DNA from 4 places in the Bacillus sp. CZDM1 genome. Region 1 is predicted to be linked to each of the others. Evidence: riboswitches for the same ligand, from Rfam matches in the RefSeq annotation. Region 1 holds a riboswitch; each other region holds the start of a gene.
The links. A riboswitch is a leader RNA that binds a small molecule or an ion and turns the genes downstream of it on or off. The one in region 1 is predicted to bind cyclic di-GMP.

Region 1 (7,716 bases):
GCAGGACGTGATCCAGCTTTCAGGAATACAAATTATCAGTATGAATCAACCAGGTAAATTGGCAAGGAAAGAGGGAGAACTGGACACTGGTTTTGACGCAGTGTTGCAGCTAATTGGGCAAATGGAAGAAAAAGAGGCGGAGTCAATGGAGCTGGTGAACCAGTTGTTTCTTCCACAACTGCATCCATTAATGGACCCTCTTTCTAAACCCATGGTAGTAGAAAGCTTTCCTTCACAAGGGGAACCAATAGTTGCGAAACAGGTAGTAGATCATTCCGTGCTCCAATCGTTCAAAAATGAACCTCCGCCATCAGCTGAAAACATTGGCGAACTACGGACTGATGCAGTAACATTTTTCAAGGTAACAGAAGAAATGGATACAGCAACAGATGAAAATGTTAAAGGATTAGCTGGGTTAATTCAAATTAGTGAGGATTCTGGGCAAAGTGAATCGCAGCATGCTGTTCCACACAACAAAAACTCTCCGATAGAGTTTATTCCCCTGACCCATTCAACACCGATGAATCAGTCGAATATCTCAAGTGAGAACGTAATACCTGCTACTCAAACCGTACATGCTGACCAATTTGATCAAGAAATAACAAAGTTTTTACAATCATCGATAAATGTAACAGGAACGGGAGATGGGATTGAGGCTGCATTCACTCTTACTCCTGAGCATTTGGGGAAGGTAGATGTAAAAGTAACGATTCAGGATGGGAAGCTGACAGCAGAATTTCTTACCAGTACTCCGTTAGGAAAAGAATTGCTTGAAACTCATATCCAAGCGTTACGCTCAGCACTAGAAACACAGGGATTGCAGGTAGGGAAAATTGATATTACGCAGCAAACCTCCACCCAGTTAAGCTTTATGGGAGCTTTCTCTCAAAAGGGAGATTCGAATGGAAGACCGGGTCAGCAGGATTCGCGAAAGCGAAGTGAATCCGTTCAGCTGACAGCACAAGAAGATTACCGCGATTACATAACAGACCCCGGATGGGTTTCGCAAATCAATACAACCGTGTAAGGGAGGAAAAAACATGACATCCATCAATACGATTAATTCCTACACAGCGTCAGCAACTAGCACCCAGCCAAAGCAAGAACTGGGAAAAGAAGCATTTTTGAAAATACTGGTTACACAGCTTCAAAACCAAGATCCAACACAACCGCAAAAAGACGGTGAATTCGTGGCACAAATGGCACAGTTAAGCGTATTAGAACAGCTTTCCAACCTGAATAACTCACTGACAGCCTACTTGGATTCAAGTAATAATTTAAGTCAATATTCTTATGTTCTTGGGAATAACGTCTCCTGGACAAACCCAGAAACCAATGTACAAGAGAGCGGAACGGTTACAGGGATTAATTACAAGAATAATCAAGTGTATTTTAAAATAGGTGACCATGAAATTCTATCAAGTTCCATTCATTCAATGGAAATGAATCAATAAGAGGAGGAACAAATACATGCTTCGTTCATTAAATTCAGGGGTATCCGGATTAAAAGGGTTTCAAACGAAATTGGATGTGATTGGTAACAATATTGCGAACGTGAATACAGTGGGATTTAAAAAAGGACGTGTGGTATTTGAAGATATTTTCAGTCAGACGATTAAAGGGGCAACGGGTCCAACACAAACACCAGGTCCCAATCCCATTCCACTATCAGGTGGGACAAATCCGATTCAGGTGGGTTTAGGTACAAGAGTTGGAAGCATTGATACTCTTCACACGCCGGGAAGTCCGACAACAACGAATATCGGCACTGACCTCTATCTTGACGGGGACGCATTTTTTGTGGTTGAAAATGCTGCCCAGGAGCAATTTTTAACAAGAGCTGGGAATTTTACATTAGACAGCAGTAATAATTTAGTCAATCAGAATGGTATGTTTGTGGTTGGTCAAGATGGCAATTCTATTAACATCCCAGATCAATATATTACCTTTTCCATTGATGCAAATGGCAGCATTATTGGAGTCAACCCCGATGGAACAAGTGAAGATTCCGGATTGAAAATTGGAACCATTGCGGTTGACAATCCAAAGGGGTTATTGAAAGCCGGTGGGTCGTTGTATTCTTTAACACCTAATGCAGATGCTGCCTCCATTGCCACACTACTTACAGAGGGAAGCAATGCACAAATGATCTCAGGGGCACTGGAAATGTCCAACGTTGATTTATCCGAAGAATTAACGGAAATGATTACCGCTCAGCGTGGATTCCAAGCGAATTCCAAAATCATCACAGTATCAGATCAAATATTGGAAGAATTGGTGAATTTAAAAAGATAATAGATAAAGAGAGATTATCAATCGACGATATTCTCTCTTTTTTTACATATTTTGCAAGAAATATATATATTATGTTAATTTTTCGTAAACATTCGATGTTATTCGTCATTTTATGGGGGTATTTTACAAAATATATTTGAAAATTAATAATTGTAATGTTATGCTTTTTTTGTACAATATTTCAAAAATCGAAAAAGGCAAATCTGAGGAAACTCAGAGACGCAAAGCTATAGGGGCTAAATTGTGGAAACAGTATGCCAGCCAGTTACCGAAACATAGATTGTCCTAATCTATTAGTTTATTTAGCTATGGACGAGACTATTCTTCGGAGTAGTCTCGTCTTTTTTTGTTGCCTTTTTTTAGTCAATTCGAAAGGAAGGAGGGTGATTAAATGGACTTTCGTGTTTTAGATTCCCATGGTGGTACCCCTGCTAATTTAAAAGTATATGATTTTAAAAAAGCATTGCGGTTATCGATGGAGCAGGTGCGGGTGTTGACCAGAATACATGAGAATTTTGCTTATCAGCTTGCATCCTTCATTTCATCTGAGTTACGTTCATTTGTCCAAGTAGAGGTCAATGCGGTTGAACAAATGCTGTACGAGGAATTTATTAACCAGCTGCCGGACACTACGATTTTAAGTGTGTTTGAATCAGGTGAACAAGGTTTTCGAATGGCGATGGATTTAAAGCCTGAAATGGCTTTTGTGATGATTGATCGGCTTTTAGGAGGCAAAGGTATAGCAGCGGAATGGGGGCGGTCGTCCTTAACTCCTATTGAAGCTAATGTATTAAAGCGTTTACTGGAGGGAGTCGTTCAAATCCTGCAGAAAGCCTGGAGTGATATTATGGTGCTCCCGCTCAAGTTTTTGAACATGGAAACAAATCCCCAGTTTTTGCAATTGGGAATCCCGACGGAGACGGTCATTGTCATCACTTTCCAACTAACAGTTGGAAAAGTGGAAGAAACTATGCATCTTTGTATTCCATATATATTATTAGAACCGTTTATTCCAAAATTATCCTCCCATAATTGGTATGGGCATGGAAAATGGGTGAAAAACAAGGAAGAGAGTGAATTTTTACAAGGACGGATTGAGCATTTAATTGTTCCTGTTATTACGGAGTTAGGGCGGGCGGCGATTACGATGGAAGAAATACTTGGCTTAAACGTAAATGATGTCATTCAATTAAACCAATTGGTGGATGAACCTCTGCAAGTAAGGGTGAATGAGGAAATGAAGTTCTTAGCACATCCAGGAACGAAGAAGTCCAGAGTTGCCGTTAAGATTGAGCATTTGATAGAAGGAGAAGGCAAAAATGATTGAAAAGGGGAAACTCACACAAGATGAAATGGATGCACTCCTTGGAAACAGCCAACAGAGTATAATCAATGAACCGTTTCAGTTTACTGAACTGGAGCCGGATGATTTTGGGCAAATCCTGAATGAAAAAATGAATTTGGACCTGCTATTAGATATTCCATTAGAGATTGTTGTGGAGTTAGGGAGAACTAAAAAGAAAATTAGCGAAGTTCTTGAATTAACCAGTGGGTCGATTGTCGAATTAGACAAGATGGCTGGTGAACCCGTTGATGTTTATGTGAACAGCAAGCTGATAGCAAAAGGTGAAGTTGTTGTGATTGAAGAACACTTCGGGGTAAGAATAAAGGAAATTTGTCAATCTCCTTTATGACAATCATAAGGGTGATGAAAAATGATAGAAGAAAAAGAAACACTGTTGAAGCAATACTTAGAGTTATCGAAGTCGATATTGAATGCTTTGCATCAAGGGGAAATGGAAAAGGTACCTGTATTGATCGAACAGAGAGAAGGTTGTATTTCTACGATTAATAAGTTGGATGCACAAGCTGGAAGGGTCCTCGTGAACGAAATCATTCAGGTGCAGCTCACCGAACTTTCAGTTTATGAAAATAAAATTCAAATTCAGCTGCAGCAAGCGATGAAAAAACTAACAAATCATGTTCGATACACACAAAATGAACAATACCTTAGAAGTCAATATGAAGATCGGGTCTCGGTTTCAAAGGGAGTTTTTTATGACAGTAAGAAATAAAGGGGGATCTGAATGATAAGTCCAAATGAAATCTACCAAAGAAATCAAATCATGATGGCAAAACCAGAAGAGCTGACACTCATGCTCTATAATGGCGGCGCGAAGTTTCTGAATCAGGCAAAGCTGGCGATCGAGAAAAAGGATCCGGCAAAGGCTCATTCTTTGATTATGAAAACACAAGAAATTATTACGGAACTCATGGTGACGTTAAATATGGGGATTGAAGCATCAAACTCTCTTTTTTCTCTCTATGATTATATGAAACAAAGATTGATTGAAGCGAATATGACGAAAGACATCGAGATTCTTAAGGAAATAGAGGGAATGTTTCAGGAGTTAAAAACAACTTGGCTACAAGCGATGAAATCATTATAGGTTAGAAGATTTTTAAAGGTGGGTGAAAAAATGAATCAAATGATTGGGATAATGTCGAGAGCCTTAGATGCCTCCTCTTTACGTCAAAAGTCCATTTCAAATAATATCGCCAATGTAAATACCCCTTATTTTAAACCTTCCAAGGTATCCTTCGAAGAATTGCTGCAGCAAGAAGTAAAGGGCCAGTTTATTGGGAACCGCACCCACTCAAAGCATGTCCAGATTGGAGAAACATCTCGTCTTCCTTCTCCAAAGCTTGAACAGGAAAATATTGTTTTTCAAAACAGCGGTAATGGTGTGGATTTAGATTATGAAATGTCGAAGCTAAGTGAAAATACCATTTGGTATCAATCGTTAACATATGGTTTGAATGAAGAGTTTAATTTATTAAAAACAGCGATTAGGGCGAGGTGAGGAGAATAATGTCGATATTTCAATCTCTTTCGATTAGCGGATCAGCCTTAACAGCGAATCGATTAAAGTTAGATGTTGTTTCCTCTAATATTGCCAATGCGAACACAACAAGAGGACAATTTGTTAACGGAGAATGGGTCCCATATCGTCGAAAAATGGTAGAAGTGACCGCTAACCAGACTTCGTCGTTTGCTAATTATTTACAGAGAGAACTCTCTGGAGTCCAAGTAAATAAAATCGTCGAAGATACAAGCCCATTTCAGGCAGTCTATGATCCATCGAACCCTGACAGCAATGAGCAAGGCTATGTCATGATGCCGAATGTAGATGTGACAAAGGAAATGGTTGATTTAATGGCTGCAACAAGAGCCTATGAAGCCAATATAACAGCGTTTAATGCAGGTAAATCGATGCTGGTAAAAGCTCTTGAGATTGGAAGATAAGGTGGGAAATAGCTGATGAACATATCGAATATTCAATCGTTTACGAATAGTTTACCAACAGTCAATAAGCAGCAAAGTACAGCAGATTCCTCTTTTGGATCCCTGCTGAATCAGTATATCCAGGATGCAAATGGTGCGGTAAAAGACTTTGAATCGAAGTCTCTATTGCTGGCAAAAGGGGAAGCCATAAATTTACACGATGTCACCATCGCAGCCCAAAAAGCAAGTATTGCCGTTTCCCTAACAACACAAGTACGGGATAAAGCGGTTGAAGCCTATCAAGAAATGATGAGAATGCAAATCTAGTAAAATCTACAGATGAAATAGTGGAGTGAGCATGAATCAGCAAATACATGACTTTAAAGAAAAATACATATATTTTTGGAATTCGGTCAGTAAAAAAAGAAGAGTTCTATATATTGGTACTTTTATCGCGATCATAGTGGCTTTGTCTCTCTCTATCTTTTTTCTATCAAAATCTACTTATGTCCCATTATTTACAAATGAGATGAGTCAAAAGGAAATTGGTGATATCAAAGCAGAATTGGATCAAGAGGGATATACCGATTATAAACTAGATCGTAACGGGACAACCATTCTAGTGCCACAGGAAGATGTTGATCAGTTATTAGTCTCATTGGCTTCAAAGGGGCTCCCGAAAACGGGTACCATTAGTTTTTTTGATATGACAAAGGATTTGCAGTTTGGGGCAACAGATCGTCAGTTGGATGCTATGGAAAAAGAGGCGCTTCAAGGAGAAGTCGCTGATCTGCTGCGGCATGTCGAAGGGGTGAAAAATGCGGCTGTTGTACTAACTACGCCTCAGGAAAACTTGTTTGTCCAAGCGGATGAGAAGGAACAAGCCTCAGCCTCCGCGGTCATTGAATTGGAACCGGGTTATGAATTAGAACCAAAGGAAATTCAGGTTTTATATCATTTGGTTTCAAAAAGTGTGCCAAACCTGCCGAAGGAAAATATTGTCATGACAGACCAGGGCGGGCAAGGATTGGACCTGCCGGAACACTCAACAGGTGCATTAGATAACTTTGATCAGCAGCGGAAGATTCAGAAAGATATTGAAGCGGATATTCAAAAAGACCTGCAGCAGATGCTCGGAACGATTATGGGTCATAACAAAGTTCTCGTTCAAGCATTTGTACGTCTAAATTTTGATCAAGTGAAAACACGTGAGGATTTGGTTGAACCTTCAGCTGAAAATGAAGGTATTGCTGTCAGCGTCGAAGAGGTTTCGAAAAAATACAGTGGGAAGGATACGGCTGCCGGTGTGGATGGAACGGGTGAAACGGATATTGCCGGTTATGCAGGTACCAACCCCTCCCAGGAAAATACTTCTGAAGAATTGGAAAAACGTGTGAACTATGAAGTGAATCGAATTACAAATGAGATTGTACAAAGTCCCTATAAAATTGAGGATTTGACCATCAATGTTGGGGTGGAACCGCCAGATCCAGACAAACCTGCCTCCTTAACAAATGCAACAAAGGAAAATATACAACAAATTATATCCAATGTGGTTCGAACGGCATTAAGTTCAAATCCTGCATTAACCAATCAAGATATACAATCACGAATTACCGTATTCTCTCAGGAATTTAACGGGAAAGCAGAAATGCCAAAATTAGAAGAGAAGTCCAGCATCATCCCAGCATGGGCTTGGTGGAAGTATGCCCTTATCGGTGCTGGCGGATTGGTTTTATTAATGGTTCTATTCGCTTTCGTGCGCCGGAGAAAATCAAAAGAGGAAGAGGACGATCCATTTCCAATTTTTCAAGAAGTGCCGGTTAAGCCTGTTGAGTTGAAGGAAGATGAAAAAGTGGCCATTAAAAAGCAAGTAGAACAAATGGCCATGCAACAGCCGGAGGAATTTGTAGGACTGCTGCGAAATTGGCTTTCAAGGGACTAGTGGTAAGGGAGCGATCAGATGGAACAGTATACAAACACACAAAAGGCAGCAATATTATTGCTTTCCGTCGGACCGGATGTTTCAGCGGGGATCATGAAACATTTAGAAGAAAAAGAAATAGAAAGTATCACAAAGGAAATTACCGAATTGCGCAGGGTTACCTCCGATGTAAAGGAGAAGATTGTAAGGG
Region 2 (7,716 bases), on a different contig from region 1:
GATAAAAAAATCTCGTAAGTATTTTGATAGTTTCAAAGGGTTGAATGTAGCTGTTCTAGGTTTAACTTTCAAACCAGGAACTGACGATTTAAGGGAAGCACCTACACTCGTGAATATCCCAATTATGCTTGAGGATGGCGCTAATATAAAAGCATGGGATCCTGTAGGTGTAGATAACTTTAAGAAAATATATCCCGATGAAATTACTTACTGTAATTCGATTGAAGATACAATTAAGGATGCAGATGTGTGCTTTATCTTTACTGAATGGGATGAAGTCAAAGAATTTGACTTAACAAAATACAATAAACTAATGAGAACACCAATAATACTTGATGGAAGAAACTGTTATGATCTAGTAAGTGTAAAAAAGGCAAACCTGACATATGATTCCATTGGTAGAGAAACTATAAATAATTTTGAATACTCTCTTGCATAGTATATTAGCAAATTTAAGTATTATAAACCGAATCAGGTCCAAGTGGCCTGTTTTTTTTATGGAGGGATAGTATGAAGCTTGTATTATTATCCGGAGGATCGGGTAAGAGACTATGGCCATTATCAAATGATACAAGATCAAAACAATTTTTAAAAGTGTTAGAGAGTAAGAATGAAGAAAAGCAATCAATGGTGCAGCGTGTATGGGGTCAACTGGAAACAGTGGGTCTAGCTGCTTCTTCTGTCATTGCAACTTCTAAAATGCAAAGAGATATGATTCATAGACAATTAGGGATGGATATACCTCTAATCATAGAGCCAGAACGTCGAGATACCTTCCCTGCCATTGCATTAGCTGCTTCTTATTTGTATTCTATTCAAAATGTATCAGAAGATGAAGTAGTTGTGGTATTACCAGTTGATCCTTATGTGGAGGATGGCTTTTTTGAAAAAGTAAAAGAAATCGAGAGTGTTTTACTAGATTCTAAAGCAGATTTGGCATTAGTCGGTGTGAAACCAACTTATCCATCTGCTAAATATGGATACATTGTTCCAAAGGATCATGTAATAGGAGATTCATATTTTACTGTGAATCATTTTACCGAGAAACCAAGTGAAGAAAAAGCTCAAACTCTTATTGAATTGAATGCACTTTGGAACTGTGGAGTATTTGCTTTTAAATTAAAGTACTTACTAGATATTTTGCTAGAAAAAGGTTTGCCTCTTCATTATGATAAACTTTCACTTCAGTATACAGATCTTCCTAAAATCAGTTTTGATTATGAAGTAGTAGAGAAGGCGAATCATATTGTGGCACTTCCTTATGATGGCTATTGGAAGGATCTTGGAACGTGGAATACGTTAACAGAGGAAATGGCAACTTCTCAAATTGGAAAAGGTATTATCAGTGATGATACCCAAAATACCCATTTGATAAATGAACTTGATATTCCTGTTACAGTCCTAGGAGTAAAAGATATTGTTGTTGCTGCAAGTCCAGACGGAATCCTAGTTGCAGATAAGGCTTCTAGTCCGAGAATTAAGGAATTAATAAGTGCATTTGAACACCCTCCAATGTATGAAGAGCGGATCTGGGGCTGGTCTCGTGTACTTGATTATGCAAAATATGATGACGGAAACGAAATGGTAACCAAACGAATTTGTATCCATGAAGGAAAGAATTCAAGCTATCATTACCATAATTTACGTGATGAAGTTTGGACAATTGTCCGTGGAGAAGGCGAATTAGCCTTGGATGACTATATAACACGAGTAAAAGCGGGGGATATCGTTCACCTTCCTGCGGGCAAGAAACATGGTATTAAAGCATTTTCTGAGTTGGAATTTGTTGAAGTCCAAACAGGTATCGGTATTAGTGACGAAGACTTTACTCGTTTGTATTTTGAATGGGAGGATGTCATTAACCACTTCCAAAAATCAAAAGCAAAAGTTATTCTATAATAGTTAGGGGAGAGAACTACGGTTCTTTCCCCACTTTTTTGTATGGAGGTGGAGAATAGTGAAAACCATTGCCTATTATATCTCTGATTATGGATATGGGCATGCTTCACGGAGTATTGCGATCATTAGGAAACTTCTTGAAGAACCTAAAGTAAAAATCATTGTCTGCCATTCCTATGCACTTTCTTTTATTAAGGAATCTCTAAATTCAACCCGTGTAAGTTATAGAAACATTAAGACAGATATAGGATACTTTCTAGAAAATGATTCAATCCATCCTGATAAAGTTCTATTACTCAAGGAGTATAAAAACTTCGAGGCAGATTGGGGAAAACATAGTGAACAAGAAAGAGAGTTCTTGAGACTTCATCATGTCGATTTAGTTATTTCGGATATTTCACCATTACCTTTTGAACCTGCTAAAAGTTTAGGCATTCCTTCTGTTGGTATATCAAACTTTACCTGGTTTACCGCCTATCATGGATTAATAGACAATAGTGAGTTAATCACCTATAAAGAAGCCTATGAAAATATGACATACTTTTACTCCTTATCGGGCAGTCAGGAACATTGGGGTATGAATTCGAATGAATACGGATTCTTTTCAAGAGATATAGATATACAAGAAGTTCAGAGAATTAGAAACTCTGTTGATCCTGAAGGAAATATGAAAGTTATTTTCCTTGGCCTTGGGATGAAAATTGATGCAGGTTCACTTGAACCATTACCGATTTGGGACAGCACCAATTGTATATTTCTTGTATCTTCCAATGTCCATGTAGACCGTCAGAATGTCTATCAAATACCCGCAGATTATTTAGAATCTCAAAATTATATTGCAGCTGCTGATTTAGTGATCTCGAAAGCTGGATGGGGAATGATGGGTGAAGCAGTCAGTGCAAATGTCCCTTTGTTAATTCTGAATCGACCGACAATGAAAGAAGACCAAAATACCATTCAATATTTAAAACACCAACAACTCTGTGAGCTAATGGAGTGGGGAGAATTTAAAACGTATCAGATTGATTTATCAATGTTTGATCAATTGAAAGCTAAGGCAAAAAGGATTGAAACCATTCACCATAATCAAGCTGAAAAAATAGCTAATGATTTAATAAGTCTGATATGATCAGTAGTCTTTTCTACAAACATTGTTAAAGGACCATGGGTGTTGATATGTAAAGGAGTTTAGTTTATGGGTAAAAGAAAATGGTGGATACTTGCTGCCATTACCTGGATGGCAGCCATATTCATCGTTACCCAATTGCCGTACTTCACAGGGAAGAATACCGCAAAGGTAATTGAAAAAGCAGTTGTAACGGAACAAAATGCAGTTAACAACACAATTGTTACCAGTGCTGAGAATATCAATGAGCTAAATCTCATCGTTCGAAAGGTCACACATGTTATGGTCTTTGGAATTCTCTCAGTCTTACTGTTTAAGTCCCTTGAAACCTTTCGTTTTGGCTATATCCTTTCATGGATTCTTACCGTTCTTTATGCACTATCAGATGAATGGCACCAATCCTTTATGCCTGGGAGAGTTGCTGCATTTAGGGATGTATTAATTGATTCCTTGGGCGCATTTATTGCTTTATTTCTACTATATTTAATTACCAAAAAGAGGAAATGTAAAGTGAGTAAGGAAAAAGTCTCTTAAATTTCTACAATAATTTACATTAACTACTACTTTGGATTGAGAAATCTAGCAAAATATGTTATTTTTATAGAAACTATAAAAATATTGAGGGTGGAAAAATTGAATTTAAAAGCAACGTTGAAAAGGGGTTCTGTTATCGCAGCACTAAGCCTGAGCTTGTCTGCATTTGCTGCACTTCCAGGAAATGATGTTCTTGCAGCAGGTAACAGCAATCCCCAGGCACAAAAATTAGTAGATTCATTAAAGGCGTTAAATATTGCTGAAGTAGATTATTTATACGCTTATCTACAATCTGTTAATTTAAGTGATGCTGAGTATCAAGGAATTCTTGCTAATACGCAAACCGTTAGTCAAATTTTAAAGGGTGCAGCCAATCCGGAAGATCTTCCTAATGCACAGAAAGTAGAAGTTGCACGCTTATTCCTAGAGAGCGTTAAGTTAGCACACCTTCAAGCAGCCATTACGGACGAGCAGGGCAATCCGATTGATATCACAACCTATAAGGCTGGATCATCTACGTTAGTGATTCAGTTAAAGGATCTAAAAGGAAACGTACTAGCAATAGTCGATCCGAAGAAAGAAGATTTAACCATTAGTGCCATTCAAGCAAAAATGAACGCATTAAAAGGTGCCGTTCAAGCTAAAAAACAACTAGATAAAGCTGGAACCTTCGTTCCAATGCCAAATGCTCCACTTCCTAACACAGACAGCAACACCGTAGATTACATGGCTTTAGGCGGATTATTAATCCTACTAGGCGGAATTGCGATTGTACCAGCAGCACGCTTGGTACGCAAATCCGAAATTGAAGCTTAATCGAACATGGAAAAGGTAAGAAAAAAGAAGCGCAAAAAGACGTGGGTTCAGAAGTGGAAATGGGTACTTCTTAGCATCCCTGTCGCGCTTATCCTAGTTGGTGTTGGAATTGTAGCCTTTTTTGGATGGGATTTATCAAAACAGACCGTCTTGTTAGCGCACGAAGTGGTTGATGAATACGAACCAGAATTACCTGATCAGACGTTTGACCAGCCTTGGCCTAAACTGCCGGACCCAGGTTCATCTATTGGTGAACTACAATTTACCTCCATTGACTTAACTGTTCCTGTTGTCCAAGGTACACACGACAATGAGTTGAAAAAAGGTGCAGGCCATTTCGCTGGCAGTGCCCTGCCTGGTCAAGGTGGAAATGTCATCTTAAGCGGACACCGGGATACGGTATTCAGGAAGCTAGAAAACCTAAAACTAGGTGAACAACTGACCTTTGATACGCCATATGGGGAATTCGTTTACGAAGCCATTGACTTTAAAATTGTCCCTGCAGACGACATGACCGTCATGGTGCCAACCGATTACGAAACCCTTACCCTAACAACCTGCTACCCATTTGACTTCATAGGGGACGCACCTGACCGGTATATTGTTTATACAAAGTTGGTTTCTAGTCCTATTATTGCTAGTAACTAAAAGAAGCAGCCTGATGAATTATTTATCAGGCTGCTTTATTGTTTTTGATAAATACCACTACCTTTAGTGGTGTATTTCAAAACTAACACCTGCGTTGTTAGTTGAATACCGGTGACTGTGGGGAGATTCCGAAAATAGACGATATTATTCTGATTTGGGGTATTAAGAATAGTTAATTGTAGAATTTAGACAATCTAAAAATTTTGTCGAATTATAGCACATTTTATCTGTTTTTGTATTTTTATTATTTTTAAATGGGTAATTGGTCTATTACCTGCAAGTAATTAATGATATATTTAACTGGTAAATACATAGTTCGTACGAAAGGGCAAATCCATTGAAAGATGGTGGCGCAAAACTATAGGGGCTAAGGTTTCGTGAAACTAGGCCAGCCAGATGCCGAATATGATCACCTTCCTACGAATTATAAAACACTATTAGGAGGTAATAATATGTTTATATTTCTTGCAGGTCTATTCGTCGGTTCCTTTTCAGTGCTCTTAATCATGAGCCTTATGGTTGCAGCAAAAAAGGGAGACCACCAGTTAGAAATGTTTCGGGATGAAAGGGCTTACCAAAACTAAGTGCCACGGTCACCAAACGTATTTCATTATTGTTTCACAAATTGGAAATTGTCCAATGGCTATGGTGCCTGTCACCATAGCCATCAAGCTAAGCGAATAACTTTCAATTTTACCAAAATGGACCTATTCTTTCTTTGAAACCTAAAGAAAGGTAGGTCTTTATTATGTTAAATCGTAAACTGAGAGTGGAAGAGGATTTTCAACTAATTTCCGACGAGTTGACCAAGATTTTTAGCCCTAATTTCCTCAATGATTTGGCTAGAAAAGATTTGTTTCTTCAGAGGTCCAGCAAATTCAAACCTAAGGATTTTATTGCACTTTGCGGGTTTCTGAATCATCAGTCAGGAAAAAAGTCGTTAACCCAATTATGTGGTGTTTTAGCCTCCGAAAGAAACATTTCCCTTAGTACAGAAGGGTTAAACCAACGATTTTGCGCAGCCGGAGTAAATTTATTGAAGGATGTTTTTTCTTCACTCATTTCAAAACAGCTCTTATCCGATCTTCTCCCAAGTCTTCGTCATCCAAAAATTGGCCGAATCCGAATATTGGATTCCACTTCCTTTGAACTGGCCACAGTCTATCAGGAAAAATACTTCGGATATCACAAATCAGGTGTCAGGATTCAACTGGAGTACGAGCTGCTTAAGGGGGAACTTTTGCATCTTGTTGTACAAGATCAGTTGGATAGTGATCACGTTTTTGCAGAAGAGATTATGAGTACCATCCAAAAGTTTGATTTGATTATTCGTGATTTAGGATATTTTTCTTATAAAACCCTGAGATCGATTAGTGAAGCAGAAGCCTATTATATTTCAAGGGCGACAACGAAAATACTTGCTTATGTCAAGGATGGAATGGAGAATTTCGTCAGATTAGACATAGAAAAAATAATGGAAGAGATGGAGATTGGTGAGACAAGAGAAATAGAAAATATCTATGCAGGGAAGGGAAAGCTGAAAATCCCACGGCTCATTTTGTGTAAATTAACGGATGAACAGACGGAAAAGAGGTTAAAAAAGAGGAAAAGAAAAGAAATAAAAAATGGTGTGAAATTTTCACACCAAACCAAAAAGCTCTCAGGATTGAACATGTTCATAACTAATATACCATATAATGTAATTTCAAAGAAAAAAATACAACCTCTATATTCTCTCAGATGGCAAATAGAAATTTTATTTAAGGCATGGAAATCGATATACGATATAAATAAAGTAAAGAAAATGAAAGTAGAACGATTCGAATGCCATCTTTATGGGACCCTTATATCACTACTTATCACATCTACTTTAGCATTTAAAATTCGAGAACTTCTTTACTTAAAAAAGGAGAAAGAAATAAGCGAATTTAAGGCCTTCTCCATCATAAAGGAATTCCTCGCCACACTTTACCAGGCGTTAATGGAAGGAGGTGAGGCTCTTTTAGCCAATATAGAGGTTATGTTTGAACAGGTAGAAAAAAACGGACAAAAAGCGAAACGACGGAAGAAAAGGACCCCTTTTGAGATCCTTCTTGGCGTGTTCGAAAAAGGCAATATGAAAGCTGCTTAAGCGATTTTGTGAACATAAATATTAAAAAAAAGCCTAGTTTTGAAGGCTTATTAAAGTATGCACTTTTTTAGAATGTAATTTAGCAGCGAATTAGGAATCACAAGAGTAGACAAAATTCCCGCTATTGTCGAAAAATTCGCTTGATGGCTATGGTGCCTGTCACTCCCCGATTTTTGTCGAGGATTGATAGGTTATTAGATAGAAAATGGTAGAATAGAGTTGCAGGGAGAAGTGTTACCAACACTTCTCTTTTTTAGTGGGCGGACTATGGGGACGGTTCTCGCGGTTCTGATATGATAGTTCTGTAAGGTATATGGGTAATTTCAAACTACTTCAACTAGGATAAATTCTTTTTATCTATGAGATAAGCATGTACAAGAGCAAGACAACAGAAATAACGTCATCTTTAGAATCGGCACTTAAATTTTGGGGTCAGACCCCAACTCAAGTTAATAGAAACTGATGTTTTATTCCATTATAGGGCGCGATTGTGGTATAACACCGAGTGATAAAAAAATAAATGCATATTATTCCCTCCTCGTAAATTTGTCACTATTGGACA
Region 3 (7,716 bases), on a different contig from region 1:
AAGAAGCAGAAAAGCACAGTGGTGAATATGTAAACCAGCATTTGCTTGTTAAAAACAATACATGCCATGCTTGCCCTGTAGGCTGCAAAATCGAGGTTGAAGTAAAGGATGGCAAGTATAAAACAAGAGTCGAAAGCTTTGAATTTGAATCCTCCTGGTCACTTGGCTCGAACTGCTTATTAAGTGATGCGGAAGCTATCTCTTATTTGATTGACCAGTGTAATGAGTATGGACTTGATACTATAGAGCTCGGCCATTGCTTCTCTGTTACAATGGAAGCCTACGAAAAAGGGTTAATCACAGAAGAACTCATCTGGGGCGATGCCGATTCTATGATTGATTTAACAAAGAAAATTGCATTCCGTGAAGGCTTTGGCGGCATCCTTGCAGAGGGTCCTGCAAAAGCAACAGCTTCTTGGGGTGCACCTGAGCTTTCTATGTCTGTAAAAGGACAGTCGATTCCTGCCTATGATCCACGTGGAATTCAAGGTATTGGTCTTGGTTATGCAACAAGTAACCGCGGTGCCTGCCATTTACGCGGATATACGGTTGCGAGTGAGATTGCTGGTATTCCAGAACCAACAGATCGTCTTAAGCCTGAAGGAAAAGGTGAGTTATTAAAAATATTCCAAGATATGCTTGCATTCTCTGATTCTATGAATATTTGTAAATTTTCCTCCTTTTCTGAAAACGCGGAGCATTATGCAGAACAATATAGTGCGATGACTGGTATTTCGATGACAGCTGATGATGTGATGAAGGCTGGAGAAAGAATTTATAACCTAGAGCGTTATTATAATAACCTCGCCGGGTTCGATAAGGAAGAAGATGACTATCTTCCAAAACGATTCACTGAAGAGCCTGCCTCTGGTAATAGTGCTGGGGAAGTTAGCAGAATGGATATCATGCTTGGAGAGTACTATCAAGTACGCGGCTGGGAAAACGGAAAAGTTACCGAAGCAAAACTTCGGGAGCTTGAAATCATCGATTCGGAAAATCAGTTAGTATAATAAATATTCGAAGGCTTCTGCATATTTTGCAGAAGCCTTTTGTTTTAGAAATTTAACTATCCGCCTATCCTCCTGGTTTTCACCCGATATCTATTGATAAGCTCTTTTAGCGTCATATCATCTGAAGCATTAAAGCGAATATGTACAGAATTGACTTTAAATGTAGAAGTAATTGAAAGCTCTTCTTCCCTAACTATTTCTCCGCACCATTCATTAGATTTATAAACATAGGGGAAATCATCTGTCATTTGTTTTCCGCCTAACTCTTCAAAATACATTCCAAGATGCTTCCGATTGATTCCACGAAACTCCAATTCCTGCTCTGGCATATTAACCACCTGCAACTGGAGGAAATAACGCAAATTGATCGGTTTCTTTTACTATGGTTTCAAGACCCTCCAAATGAATAATATTTCTTCCGTTTATAAAAACATGAACAAATGGAAGCAGTTGTTTTTCAAGTGTAAATATTTCATTCTTTAAATCAGGAAACATTTCAACCATTTTATCTAGTACATCAATAACACGTTGACCATCCGGGTTAACCTCTACTCCAACTCCGCCGCAAATTTCCCGGAGATTAGCAAAAACTCTAACTAGCATATGAGACACTCCTCTCCCCTTACTTAAATAGTAAAACTATTTGCAATTCTTGTCATCCTTTTTTGTGCATAAAAAAGGAGCTGCCAAGAAACCGGACAGCTCATTTAAATAAACAGATATTATACATAAAAAATGGACATTGGTAATTTATCAAAACCTAAGTAGAGTACAAGCAAGAACGCGATAGCAAACTGTATCCACAAAACGGAAGTTTTTCTGTTTTGTGCAACCTTACTAAGGATCATTTCAAAAAGGCCAATTACCCAAATCCCTACGACTGCTTTTAGTATATACAACAAATCAATATTGGAAAGCATGAATAGTAGTCCAACACCTGTTGCAATTATCAATAAATAAAGAACTCGCAGTATCATTTGGACAATTTTAGCGCCCTTTTCTTTTCCGCCTTTTAGTAAAAATATAGCGACAATAAATAAAATTAATGCCAAAACCCAAGCTGTTACGTGACCATGAATCATTTATTCTTCCTCCTATGTATGCAATGCTTATAGCAACACTATCATACCATAGGCATCCCTAAAATCCTAAAAAAAAGAAGGTTCTAATAATAAGAACCTTCGAGAGGATTAACAGAAAAAATATCTCTAAGCACAATATTTTCCCCTTCGATTCCCTGAACCTCTGTTATCTTCGTGATTTTTCTTGTTCCATCATTTATTCGTGAAAGGTGGACAATGATGTCAATAGTACTGGCGATTTTTTCCCTAATCGCTTTGATAGGCAAATTCATCCCCTCAAGATAGGCAATGATTTCCAAGCGATCAATCATATTACTTGGACTGCTGGAGTGTCCTGTTGCAAGAAAACCATCAAGTCCTTTATTCTCTGTCCGGAGTATTTCACGTCCTGCCTTTTCACGAACATCTCCAATCATATTCCTTTCCGCTTTTGGGATGAAAGTGGAAAGAGCATTGACAAGGGTTGTTTTACCAGCCCCTGTTCCCCCGCTTACTAGAATATTTAATCTAGCTTTAACACATGTACAGAGGAAGAGAGCCATTTCTTTTGACATGGTCCCATTACGAATTAGATCCTGCAGCTCTAAAGGTTTCCATGAATTCCTTCTATTAGTCAGCCTTTTCGACTGGTACAATTTGTGCTCTGCACCTTGTCCCTGATTATTTTGTTGAACCTGTTTTAATAGTCCCATACAATGCCACCCGCCTTATTCTAGTTTTTTTGAAAACCGCTTTGATCACAAAACATAAAGAAGAAACGATCGGTTTGGCAGGGTTGTTGAATTAGAATAGAAATAACCCCGCCTTTACCGAAAGGGGGGTTAACAATGTAGTACAACAATCCACATAGACATCCCTATGTATATATTGCTGCAGCATAGTAAAACACCCTGTTCTTTCGGTAACTGGCTGGCGTAGTGCAAATGCACCTTAGCCCCTTTAGCTTTGCGTCACTGATTTTCACCAGTTTTGCCTTTATCGAGAATCAGTGTTTTTATTTTCCGACTGACCTCTTAAACACATCATAAGTCCTTTTCTCTTTATCTTATATCCTACTAATATACCATTTTTGATAATTATATAGGTATTTATACCTAATCCTATTATTTTCCCAACATACAACGGTAATATTTTCAAAAGGAACACTTTTTACTTTTATTGGGCGAATGAATCACATTACACCAACCCATACATACGATATTAGGAGAAAAAAAGGTGAAGGGTGTTGTTTATGCCAGCGATTGTAGGAGTTGCTCAAGTCATTTCACTTGGCAGCAGTTCAGTTTTTCATATTGGAGATGTCTATAAAATCATGCCATTTTCATCCGCAAGAACTTTCTCCGGGGCTGGGTCCTTTAATACGGGTGAAAGTTTAAATGTTCATAATAATAATTTAAGTAATACGAACACAAATGATTCAGACGGTATTGATCAAGGAATCTTCCTTAATGCCTAAGGAAAGGTTGGTTTTTAAATGAATTTTTATATCCAGCAATCCATTCAAATAAATTTCATTAAAATTAACAGTATTACAAATTCCTCTGTTCTGCAAATTGGCAGCGCGGGAATTATTAAACCTGCTTCTTATCTATATAACACTGGCGGTTTTAAAGCTCCAGCCCCGACAGCAGGAGGCCCTCAAACAACAAACGGGCAAACTAGCAGTGTTGCAGTACCTTTGGGCGGCGCGGGAAGAGAAGAAGCTAAACAGTGAGGTGATGGTATGTATCAGGATTATTCACAACTTCTTCAATGGGTCCAAATGACTTTACAAACACAGGAAAAGAGAATTGCCATACTGGAACAGACCATTCAAAAACTACAGGAAGAAATGAAGCAATTAAAGGATAAGCCTAGTATTAAGGTTGATAAGATTGAATATAAATTCGATCAATTGAAGGTTGAAACTCTTGACGGAACATTAAACATTGGGCTAAACCCATCGGATTTGGCAAATATTGAAGATTTCGCTGTTCAAAATCAATCGATAAATACACCCATACATCCTAAGGCACAAATGCAGCGGTCTATGAAAATAGAAGAATCTATTTATCATTATTTAGAAACCGACCTGCCAGCACTATTTAAGGAAACTCAAAATCAATTAAATGTAAGTTTAGACGACTCCTATTTAGACTTTATCAAACAAGATATCTTGAAGCAGCTTCCAGCTAGGATAGATTATCATATTCAAAATTCTTCAGCCTCTAACCGTGAAGGTGAAGTTCATACAGAGGAAAGTATAGTTGAATTAATTAAACAGGAAATCAGAAAAGGTATTTTAATATTTATAAATCATTTACCAGAGAACGTGAAAGGAATGAATACACAGAATGAACTTTGAAGTATATAATCGTGAACTCAATGTAGATACCATAAGAATTATGGGAGTAGCAAGTTCTTCACTCGTATTTGTTGGCGACACCCAAACCATTCAATTAGCTTCCACCTTTGACACTCCTGCAGAATCACTTATAATCGGACCATTTGTCCCATTATTTTAGGCAGGCTTAAGAATATGCTCCAGAGAACTTCTGTAGTAAATGCCATTAAAGTGAACTCGGCTTCCTTTGCCTCTACCATTCAACTCGGAGATTCCCGAATCATTAATGGTTTTTCACGAGCCTTAGCTGTTCAACGGGAAGCTGATGTATTCTATGCCAAAGAAGGAAATTTTTCAAGATTTCCTGTTTTTTCAGAACCAATTCCTTTACTGCCAATCAACGAAAAAATAACAATTTCCACTCATAATACTCTTCCTGTCATTAAGGTCAATAATATCTCCATCCTCGCAATGTCTTCCGCTGCCATTCTTCATGTCGGAAACAGTGAAATCGTCTCAATGGAAGCCAGGGTTAAACATATCAGGCAGCTATTCCATAAAGACAATGAACAAGGCAATTGACTTTTGAATAGGATATCACATAATTTGTAAGTGTTAATAATGAAAAGGATGTATTAAAAATGCCAGCGATAATTGGTCCAGTTCAGATTGTTAATGTAAGCGGTGGAGTTGTACAGTTCGGGGATACAGTCTATATCTCTCCAAAAAGTGCCTCAAAGACCAATGCAGGTTCTGGGGGCTTTAATACAGGGGGAATTATCTTTACAGCCAACGGAATAAGCGGTACAAATGTACTTGATGCCAATTTGCTCGACCAGCCAATAGGCGGGAATAACTAATTAACGACATAAACCACAGTAGGTTTATGTCGTTAATTTTATTATTCTAAATTTAGAATATGAGCGCCGTCAAAGAAGAATAGATATCTTTCATTGACTTTTCGCTTCCAGATTTGTTCCAATGCTTTTGTATATAAATTGATTTGCAATCGGTATCGCTCTTCTAGTATTGGTTTAGCTTGAATAAATCCACCCTTGTAACGGTCAGAAATGCCATCTGATTTAAAGTCAATAAGTACAAGTCCATTCTCATCCTCAAAAACACAGTCGATTATCCCTTGTACAAAAACAGATTCATCTTCATCTTTCCATGCTGGATAGACTTCTGATGCAGGCAATGAAAGAGTAAAGGGTATTTCTCGATTGACCACTTTTGCATTCATAATCCTTTTGCCTAAATCTGACTCGAAAAATTCTACAATTAGCTGGGTATTAATGGCCTCTGCCTGCTCAACCGTTAACAGTTCATCGGTAACCATCCGCTCTACTTGAGCCTCAATGTTCTCTAACGTAACAGGTCTTGTCAAATCGACATGCTGCATGACCATATGGAGGGCTGTCCCTCTCTCAGCAGGGCTCAAGGACTTTTCCTGCATAAACTTAGGACGTTTCGTGATTGATTTTTTAAACTTACTCAGCAATTCGGTACCGCTCTGCTCATCAGACATTTCCCGCTGACGCTTCATTTCTGAAACGGATTGCTTGGAGCGATGTGTCGAGGCATTGGCAAAGGAATATTCCCATGTTAATCGAGACATAATTTCTTCCCCAAAGGGAGAAGTTTTTGGAATAATTTCCTTTTTTTCTACCCGCTCTAGTATAGTGTCTGTTTCCATATTCTTAATGATTTCCTGGCTTTTTACTTCTTCAGCACTCATTACTGTCATTTTCCATGCCGAAGGGTGACAGGTAATCTCGGTTGGAATAAGCGTATTATCAGATTTTCTGAATTCTTGGCTATCCTGATGCCGAATAAGCGCTGGCCCAATCCAATCCATATAACAGCCGGCCGCTGCTCTTTCATAATCCTTAAGAAGCCAATCTGTATTCGCAGTTACATCATTCCACTGTTCTATTTTTTTATCTGCATCCTTCAAGGTGCCTATTAAATAAAGCTTTTCTTTCGCCCGAGTCAAGGCCACGTATAGAACCCGCATTTCTTCTGCCAGCATTTCCATTTTCTTTCGACGCTTAAATGCGATTTGAGGTAAAGATGGATAAGAAATTCTCTTTTCTATATTTACATATTTTGCTGCTATGCCGTACTCTTTATCAAGCATATATGGTTTACGGATATCAGACATATTAAAGTTCCGCGACAATCCTGCAATAAATACGACTGGAAATTCAAGCCCTTTACTGCTATGAATGGTCATGATCCGAACAACATCTTCCTGCTCGCCAAGCGCTCTTGCTGCTCCCAGGTCGTCTCCTCTTTCAATCATTCTCTCAACAAAACGTAAAAAGCGGAATAACCCTCGAAATGAAGTCTGCTCATATTGCCTAGCCCTATCGTACAAAGCACGTAAGTTTGCCTGCCGCTGTTTCCCGCCTGGAAGCCCTCCTACAAAGTCATAAAACTGTGTATCCCGGTACAGCTGCCAAATTAGTTCTGAAAGTGAACCCTGGCGCGCCATGGAACGCCATTCGTCCAAATTATCATAAAAATGCCGGACCTTTTCGTATACCTGCTCATTCTTTTCGGTAGGTGTGCTTTGACAGAACCTCTTAAGAGACTCCCAAAAAGTTCCCTTATTGTGCAGTCGTATTTGTGCAAGTTCCTCCTCGTTTAGCCCGACGATAGGAGAGCGCAAGACAGAAGCCAACGGAATATCTTGGAATGGGTTATCAATTACCCTTAACAACGACATCATAATCGCAACTTCAGTTGCCTCAAAATATCCAGAGGAAAGGTTAGCATAAATCGGGATTCCTTGTTGTTTGAACTCTTCGATTATTTGAGGTGCCCAAGTCATGGAACGGAGCAGAATCACCATATCCCGATACATTACTGGTCGGTATGATGCTGTTTTTGGATTATAAACTTTCGTTTCATTTGCAATTAATTGTTTAATCTTTGAAGCCACCACTCTAGCTTCAAGCTGCGACTTTTCTAAATCCACCTCATCAAATTCTGAAGGTACGGTTTCTGTTTCAGCAGCCTCTGGTGCCAATTCTTTACCATCATTATTTTGATTTATCAACAATAGCTCGATTGGAAATGGTTCATCCTCAGGGTATGGCGCACCGGGCCGGAGTTCAGCGGCTTCATCGTATTCTATTTCCCCAACCCTTACACCCATGATTTGTTTAAATAAATAGTTTGTTCCTTCAAGGACCTCTTTCCGGCTTCTAAAATTACGGGCAAGATCAATTCGTAATCCAGTCCCATTACCGTCCTGCCTGAAACGATTATATTTTCCCAAAAATAGATTTGGTTC
Region 4 (7,716 bases), on a different contig from region 1:
TGTTGAAAGGGTGACGGGATGAATTTATCAGAAAAGACAGTAGAAAATGTGGAATACATGATCGAACAAATTAAAGAAAAATTAAAGGTATTAAATCTTGGAGCCATTAAATCTTCACACTTTGATGAAGAAATGTATGAGGAATTAAAAGAAATCTATGAAATGGTCATGAAAAAACCTTCGTTTAGCCCAAATGAAATGCAGGCATTGGTGGAAGAACTAGGGAACCTTCGTAAGAATAAGTAAAACAGATCTCGAGGAGATCTGTTTTTTATTTATCCTGATCAGTTAATATAATCGGTCCATCCTTCGTAATGGCAATGGTATGTTCATATTGAGCAGAAAACTTACCATCAATAGTCCTAGCTGTCCATCCATTACTATCCATCTTCGTTTGGTACATTCCAGCGTTAACCATTGGCTCTATAGTAAAAACCATACCTTCTTTAATTCGTGGTCCTTTTCCAGGCAGTCCGTAATGTGGTACATCCGGTTTCTCATGAATGACAGCCCCAATTCCATGACCGATAAAGTCACGAACAACCGAAAATCCTTCCCCTTCGACATAGGTTTGAATGGCATGACCGATATCTCCAATCCTATTTCCAGGGACAGACTGTTCAATACCTTTATAGAGAGCTTCCTTTGTTACCTTTAATAAATGTTCTGTTTCTAAAGAAACTCTTCCAACAGCATAGCTCCATGCGGAATCAGCTAACCCCCCGTTATAATTGACCACCATATCGATGGTGACAATATCACCTTCTTTTAATGGTTCCTTTCTAGGAAAGCCATGGCATACCTCGTCATTAATACTGGCACAGGTAGCATATTTATAGCCCTTATAGCCCTTTTGCTGTGGGGTTGCCTTGTGTTTAGCAAGGAATTCATCAACAAACTGATCAATCTCCCAAGTTGTTACACCTGGTTTTATCATTTTTGCAATTTCTTTATGACATGATGCGAGAATTTCTCCTGCTTTTTTCATGGCATCGATTTCCCGCTGTGATTTAAGAACAATCATCCTCTTCCCAACCTTTTTTTATTATTTTTATGTATTTTTGCAGATTTGGAAACACTCTTTAATATTATCGTTATCAAACCATTATTTCAAAAAGTTTTCGCTATTTAGGAATTTTTTGTGAAAGTCAACCGTTCTTAATATGGAACTTTTTCATCTTTTCTGATAAAATTATTGTAGTAATAATAAAAATTAGGTGTGTGAGACCAATGATCGGTGATCGTGTTAAAAAACTTCGTTTAGAAAAAAAAATGTCATTATCAGAACTTGCTGAACAAGCTGGAGTTGCTAAATCCTATTTAAGCTCTCTGGAAAGAAACCTGCAAAGGAATCCGTCTATTCAGTTCCTTGAAAAAATTTCCTCTGTATTACACGTACCTGTTGAACATCTAATAAATGAACAGATTAACAAAGAAGAATTAGATAGTGATTGGATGAACATTGTAAAAGAGGCAATGGATTCTGGTGTATCGAAAGAACAATTTCGCGATTTTATTGAATTTAATAAATGGCGAATCGGTCAAAATAATGAAGAATAAAGAAAAGCGGATGGCGCCCGCCTATCGGCGACAAGCATAAGTCTAGCCGGCTGAAAGGTTGGTTTTTAACCTTTTGGACGGATTGGCTGTAGACCCGCGAGCCGATGGCGCCTAGAGTTGGACAATAAAAGAACAAAGCATACTACCATATTTGTAGTATGCTTTGTTCTTCTTTTATGTATCTTGGCGATTCTTTACTAGAACCTCTCTAACTTCGTTCTGATGGAGAAAATCAAGTATTGTTTCCTTCGAAATCCCTAGAGCTTTTGCTTCTACGATAAGAGCTAACCATTCTGCATCCATTCCACTCGTCATACCATCCGTTAGTGACACTTTCATCCACTCCTAAAATACATTTTCGTATTCCAGGCAGCCCGGCCATCATAGTAAAAAATATACCTTAGATCCTCGGCTTTGCGTCCCCATTTTTCAGTGAGTTTGCCTTTTTCTGTTTCATATTGCTCATAAATCATTGATTATTCAGTAAATTCCGTAGATAACTTTTCCTATTTCGTGATTACTATGTTCATTATATATAGTACTTTATTAGTATCGTGTTGTTTTTTGTCAAATACTTTAGTCTTTCGAACCTTTTTTTTACACAAATTCTACCAATTTTCTACATAAAAACCTTGGAGTATTCACAAAATGTAGAAAGTTTATCATTCAAATGGAAGTTTAATGGAAAATAAGGGAATTAACAGTCGAAAATAGGATGTTTACCCTAGAACTAAACTTTGAAATTAGGTTGAAAGAGCTAGAAATTACTGTGAAATTTGTTTATTTTGTGACGATTGACAATAACTGTTAACAGCATTACAATATACTAAATATTATAAATATTCAAATAATGGTGGTGATTTCAGTCTATGACAGCCATACATGTGTTGAATTTCGTAATACCAATTGCCTTTTTAGTATTTTTTGGTTTCCTTATTGACACCATGTGCAGTCCTGCAAAGTCTGATGAAAAAATTAAAGAAGAATAATTCTCTTATCCTCCTCTTCTTCACTAATAAATTTCCTTCGTTTGGGAATGATACATTCGTAGACGAAAGGAGTGTTTCATTTGGCACGTGGAGAACATTTTAATCATAAAAAGAAAGGTCATCCTGGTAATTTACCAAAGGATAACCAAACTGAAAGGCATTCAAAGGATGCCATCGGTGACGAGGAGTTCCTTGTAGTACGAGAAGCATTTAAGAATAGAGTTGAAACGGAAGAAATAGAGTAAAAGGCGTGAACTTCACGCCTTTTTTGCTTATTTTACATTATCAAATTTTTGAATGAGTTTCTTAAGATCCCATTCTTTTAGACCTTCTGCTGCCCTCTCGATGTCTTTTGAAAAGATTCGATCCTTCTTTATAGAAGGAACAAGCTCTCTTCCCTTCTCATATATCGTCTTTGTCTGGCAGGCCATTTTTTCCACCCCGCGAATCTCAACCGCCTGCATGGCACAAATGAGTTCAATTGCCAGCACTCGTCTTGCATTCTGAATGATTTGATAAGCATGTCTAGAGGCAATGGTACCCATACTCACATGATCTTCCTGATTGGCAGATGAGGGAATGGAATCGACACTTGCAGGATGGGCAAGTGTTTTATTCTCTGATACCAACGACGCGGCAGCATATTGCATAATCATCGCACCTGACTGCAATCCAGGTTCAGGACTTAGGAAAGGCGGCAGATCGTTCAACTGTGGGTTTACTAATCGCTCAATCCGTCTTTCAGATATATTTGCAAGCTCCGCTACTGCAATCTTCATAAAATCCATTGCGAATGCAATTGGCTGACCATGAAAATTCCCTCCAGAAATAACCTTTTCTCCATCATCAAAAATAAGTGGATTGTCTGTAGCCGCATTCATTTCAATTTCTAATTTTTCCTTAACATAATCAAGTGCCTGCCAGGATGCCCCGTGTACCTGTGGAATACACCTTAGAGAATAAGCGTCCTGAACACGGTATTCTCCTTGAACCGTGGTTAATAAACTATCACTAAGATACCTGCGGATTCTTGCTGCCGTATCAATCTGCTGCTGGTATCCCCTTGCTACATGAACTTCCTCAGCAAATGCATCAATGATCCCGTTTAACCCTTCCATTGTCATCGCTGCAATGAGTTCACTTTCAAATGCCAGCTGTTCAGCTTCAAGATAGCCGACCACTCCCATAGCTGTCATTGCCTGTGTTCCATTAATTAACGCAAGACCCTCTTTTGCCTCTAATGTTAGGGGCAGGATTCCTTCCATTTGAAGCGCATGGATTGACTCCATCCGATTTCCTTTGTAAAATACTTCACCTTCCCCTATCAGCACTAATGCTAAATGGGAGAGAGGAGCTAAATCACCGCTTGCACCTAAAGAACCTTGCTGAGGAATAACCGGTATGATTTCTGTATTAACCAGTTCTAAAAGTTTCTCAATCAGAATTGGCCGAACTCCTGAGTACCCTTTTAAAAGGGCATTGGCACGTAAAAGAACCATTGCTTTTGAAACAATTTCCGGAAAGGGGTCCCCCACCCCGCAAGCATGTGAGCGAATTAAATTGAGCTGTAAATCCCTGACATGCTCTTTATTGATTAATACATCACTAAACTTCCCAAATCCCGTATTAATACCGTAAACTACTTTGTGCTCGGAAACGATTCTTTCTACCGCTTCACGGCTCTTTTTTACAAGATCCATACTTTTTTCTGAAGCAAAAACCTTCTCTTTTCGATATAAAACATCTTTCATTTGATCCAATGTTAAACTTTGACCTGTTAGCATAATCATATTTCTCACCTCTACCACTTTAATAGAATAAAGAAAGAGGCTGGATTCCACATCACATTAGATTTGGAGTCCAGCCTCTTTTATTAACATATTCGAATAATATTTTGTTTTTGGATGCCTCATAGGTTATCAGTCCATTCAAATATTTTTATTCTAATAGTTATTGTATGTGATGAAAAGCTTGATTGTCAACAGAATTGTCAGAATTTTAGCACGATAATACTTTAGCACAATAATACAAAAAAGTTGAAGTGCCTATCTAAACTTCTAGATGGACACTTCAACTTTTTTAATACTTTAATCAAATTTTATCCCTTTTAATAAGTCTGCAAAGGCATTATTAATCGGTTCAGCTTCTTTTTCTTGCTGTTTTAAATACTTTTGTACAGTACGTTTATCCACTTTTCCACCAGTTTCTTTCTTGCGTCGTGCTTCAAAAGCAGATAGTTTCTCGCGATATCCACATGTACATGCGAAGATTTGACCATTACCTTCACCACGAAGTTCCATTTTCTTTTTACATTGAGGGCAGCGTGCGTTGGTTACGCGAGCAACATTCTTTTTATGACCACAGTCACGATCCTGGCAGACAAGCATTTTGCCTTTCTTGCCGTTTACCTCTAGCATTGGTTTTCCACAGTCAGGGCATGATTTTGTGGAGATGTTGTCGTGCTTGTATTTTTTATCGCTTGCTTTAATTTCTGCAACGATTTTTTTGGTATGTTCTTTCATTTCATTTATGAACACATCTTTTTTAAGTTTCCCTTTAGCAATCAGCTCAAGTTTTTGTTCCCACTCAGCTGTTGTCGCTGGCGATTTTAATTCTCCTGGTACTAAATCTAGTAACTGCCGGCCTTTAGACGTGATATAGATTTCTTTTCCACCACGTTTTTCAATTAGAAATGAATTGAATAATTTATCAATAATATCAGCGCGAGTGGCAACTGTACCAAGTCCGCCAGTTGATTTTAACGTATCTACAAGCTTCTTATCATTTGTTTCCATGTACTTCGTAGGATTTTCCATGGCTGACAGTATAGTAGCCTCTGTAAAGCGTGCAGGAGGCTTTGTTTGGCCAGATGTTTGAGCGATTAACTTTGTTATTAATACATCACCCTTTTCAAGACGAGGTAATAATTGCTCTTTAACATCATCCGTTGATTCTTCATCATCAAATCGATTTTCATACACTTCTTTCCAACCTGCATTCATTACCGTTTTTCCTTTAGCAATGAATATTTCTTCACCTATTTTTGCTTGGACTGTTAACTGCTCGTATTCAAAAGCTGGGAATAATACAGCTAAGAAACGTTTTACGACAAGGTCATATATTTTACGTTCTTTATCTGTAAACGCTGAGAATTTCACATAACCTTCCGTTGGAATGATGGCATGGTGATCACTTACTTTCCTATCATCTACAAAGGCGTTTGTTGCTTTAATTGGCTTTGCTAATACTTTATTTGCAAGAGAACGATATTCACCTGCACCACACGCCTTTAAACGCTCGGGAAGCGTACTAACAATGTCTGAAGATAAATAACGTGAATCTGTACGAGGATATGTTAACACTTTATGTTGCTCGTACAGTTTTTGCATGATATTTAGTGTTTCTTTCGCTGAATAACCAAAGATTTTATTAGCATCACGTTGTAACTCTGTTAAATCATATAGAGCAGGTGAGAATGTTTTCTTTGCTTTGCGGTCAATGGAAACAATATTTGCATCTTTACGTCCAAGTGATTTAACGATTGCATCGATTTTTTCTTTATTAAAGCTGCGACTATTACCAAACGCATCTTGCCACGTTAATTTAAGTCCATCTGTTTGAGCCTCAATGCCATAATACGTTTGAGGTTTGAAGCTCTTTATTTCATCTTCACGTGTTGCAACCATGGCAACTGTTGGTGTCTGTACACGACCACAGTTTAATTGAGCATTAAATTTAGTTGTTAATGCACGAGTTGCATTTAAACCGATGTACCAGTCTGCCTCCGAACGTGCTACTGCTGAAGCATATAAGTTTTCATAAGCTTTACCAGGCTTCAAGTTATTGAATCCATCTTTAATCGCTTTATCTGTTACAGAGGAGATCCACAGACGTTTGATTGGCTTATGAACGTTTGATTTATCAATAATCCAGCGTGCAACTAATTCTCCTTCTCTCCCTGCATCAGTAGCCACAATTATTTCATTCACATCACTACGACTTAATTGTGTTTTTACAGTATTAAACTGCTTTCCAGTTTGTTTCATGACAACTAATTTCATGCGTTCTGGAAGCATTGGAAGATCTTCTAGGTTCCATGTTTTATATTTATTATCATATACCTCAGGATCTGCTAAAGTTACTAAATGTCCCAGTGCCCAAGTGACGATATAATTGTTTCCTTCTAAAAATCCATTGCCTTTCTTCGTACACTTCAATACATTTGCAATATCACGTGCAACGGAAGGTTTCTCAGCAATTACTATACTTTTTGCCATATTTTCCGAACTCCTTTACTAACTATGTACCGTCTAATATACCATAGATTCAGTGTGGGAAAGGTATAGACACTCTTATGCACAGAAGCTCCTGCTTTTTTCTTGTATTTTCCTATTTGAGGATAGTATGATGTATTAGCTATCATACATATTGGTTTACGGAGGTACAACATGAGGATTGGAGATTGGGATCCGAATTTAAAGGTTCGCTTATTTAGCGAAGCGATGATGAACATTACGTTTTGGATGTTCTTTCCGTTTTTGACGATTTATTTCGCTGAGGCGTTTGGCAAAAATAAAGCAGGTTTTTTATTAGTATTTTCACAGATATTCTCCGTATTGGCCAACTTAATGGGTGGATATTGTGCCGATCGTTTTGGCAGGAAACGCATGATGGTTCTCTCTGCCTTTGGACAAGGACTTTCTTTTATCGCTTTTGCGGCAGCAAGTTCTCCTTGGCTTGAATCTCCTTGGGTAGGATTTATTTCCTTCGCTATTGCCGGTGTATTTGGTTCTTTTTATTGGCCTGCCAGTCAAGCAATGGTTGCAGATGTCGTTGAAGAAAAAGATAGAAGCAATGTATTTGCCATTTTCTACACGTCAATTAATATCGCAGTTGTAATTGGTCCTATTTTAGGGGCGATTTTTTATGTGAATTATCGTTTTGAAACGTTACTCTTTGCTGGTATTGTTTGTATGCTGCTTGGGTTAATATTAGCAAAATTTACGAGGGAAACCGCACCAGTACAAAAAGTCGACCCCTTCGAAGCGGAAGGTAAATGGTACTATTTCTTACAGAACCAGTTGAAAGACTATACATTAATCATAAAAGATAAAACCTTTCTACTTTTTATTATTGCAGGCGTATTAGCTGGTCAAACTTTTATGCA

Region 2: it holds a riboswitch for cyclic di-GMP, as region 1 does, so the genes downstream of both, ACY3XC_RS14985 (hypothetical protein) here and fliM (flagellar motor switch protein FliM) in region 1, are expected to answer to the same signal.
Region 3: it holds a riboswitch for cyclic di-GMP, as region 1 does, so the genes downstream of both, ACY3XC_RS18820 (ATPase, T2SS/T4P/T4SS family) here and fliM (flagellar motor switch protein FliM) in region 1, are expected to answer to the same signal.
Region 4: it holds a riboswitch for cyclic di-GMP, as region 1 does, so the genes downstream of both, ACY3XC_RS20165 (anti-repressor SinI family protein) here and fliM (flagellar motor switch protein FliM) in region 1, are expected to answer to the same signal.

What each region holds. Positions count from the first base shown of each region.
Region 1 is NZ_JBUESO010000007.1:177,489-185,204, reverse strand. Features, by position in the region: gene ACY3XC_RS17460 (flagellar hook-length control protein FliK) at 8-1,027, shown strand; gene ACY3XC_RS17455 (flagellar hook capping FlgD N-terminal domain-containing protein) at 1,041-1,454, shown strand; gene ACY3XC_RS17450 (flagellar hook-basal body complex protein) at 1,471-2,295, shown strand; cyclic di-GMP riboswitch class I at 2,482-2,568, shown strand; gene fliM (flagellar motor switch protein FliM) at 2,687-3,622, shown strand; partial or broken gene fliN (flagellar motor switch protein FliN) at 3,741-3,989, shown strand; gene ACY3XC_RS17435 (hypothetical protein) at 4,011-4,370, shown strand; gene fliS (flagellar export chaperone FliS) at 4,383-4,745, shown strand; gene flgB (flagellar basal body rod protein FlgB) at 4,776-5,159, shown strand; gene flgC (flagellar basal body rod protein FlgC) at 5,168-5,602, shown strand; gene fliE (flagellar hook-basal body complex protein FliE) at 5,618-5,908, shown strand; gene fliF (flagellar basal-body MS-ring/collar protein FliF) at 5,940-7,526, shown strand; gene fliG (flagellar motor switch protein FliG) at 7,545-7,716, shown strand, end outside.
Region 2 is NZ_JBUESO010000006.1:24,091-31,806, reverse strand. Features, by position in the region: gene ACY3XC_RS15015 (UDP-glucose dehydrogenase family protein) at 1-439, shown strand, start outside; gene ACY3XC_RS15010 (sugar phosphate nucleotidyltransferase) at 511-1,899, shown strand; gene ACY3XC_RS15005 (glycosyltransferase family protein) at 1,958-3,028, shown strand; gene ACY3XC_RS15000 (VanZ family protein) at 3,095-3,559, shown strand; gene ACY3XC_RS14995 (cell wall anchor protein) at 3,659-4,375, shown strand; gene ACY3XC_RS14990 (class D sortase) at 4,382-5,023, shown strand; cyclic di-GMP riboswitch class I at 5,341-5,427, shown strand; gene ACY3XC_RS14985 (hypothetical protein) at 5,401-5,607, shown strand; gene ACY3XC_RS14980 (IS4 family transposase) at 5,772-7,154, shown strand.
Region 3 is NZ_JBUESO010000008.1:154,475-162,190, reverse strand. Features, by position in the region: gene ACY3XC_RS18840 (aldehyde ferredoxin oxidoreductase family protein) at 1-1,010, shown strand, start outside; gene ACY3XC_RS18835 (MoaD-like domain-containing protein) at 1,067-1,339, opposite strand; gene ACY3XC_RS18830 (ubiquitin-like small modifier protein 1) at 1,341-1,613, opposite strand; gene ACY3XC_RS18825 (YisL family protein) at 1,733-2,092, opposite strand; gene ACY3XC_RS18820 (ATPase, T2SS/T4P/T4SS family) at 2,176-2,784, opposite strand; cyclic di-GMP riboswitch class I at 2,990-3,076, opposite strand; gene ACY3XC_RS18815 (spore germination protein) at 3,324-3,548, shown strand; gene ACY3XC_RS18810 (spore germination protein GerPB) at 3,567-3,806, shown strand; gene gerPC (spore germination protein GerPC) at 3,816-4,436, shown strand; gene ACY3XC_RS18800 (spore gernimation protein GerPD) at 4,426-4,596, shown strand; gene ACY3XC_RS18795 (spore germination protein GerPE) at 4,611-4,997, shown strand; gene ACY3XC_RS18790 (spore germination protein) at 5,057-5,275, shown strand; gene addA (helicase-exonuclease AddAB subunit AddA) at 5,317-7,716, opposite strand, start outside.
Region 4 is NZ_JBUESO010000009.1:120,896-128,611, reverse strand. Features, by position in the region: gene ACY3XC_RS20180 (DUF1128 domain-containing protein) at 19-246, shown strand; gene map (type I methionyl aminopeptidase) at 272-1,024, opposite strand; gene ACY3XC_RS20170 (helix-turn-helix domain-containing protein) at 1,231-1,560, shown strand; gene ACY3XC_RS20165 (anti-repressor SinI family protein) at 1,735-1,893, opposite strand; cyclic di-GMP riboswitch class I at 1,926-2,013, opposite strand; gene ACY3XC_RS20160 (hypothetical protein) at 2,630-2,794, shown strand; gene hutH (histidine ammonia-lyase) at 2,822-4,339, opposite strand; gene ACY3XC_RS20150 (DNA topoisomerase III) at 4,637-6,826, opposite strand; gene ACY3XC_RS20145 (MDR family MFS transporter) at 6,998-7,716, shown strand, end outside.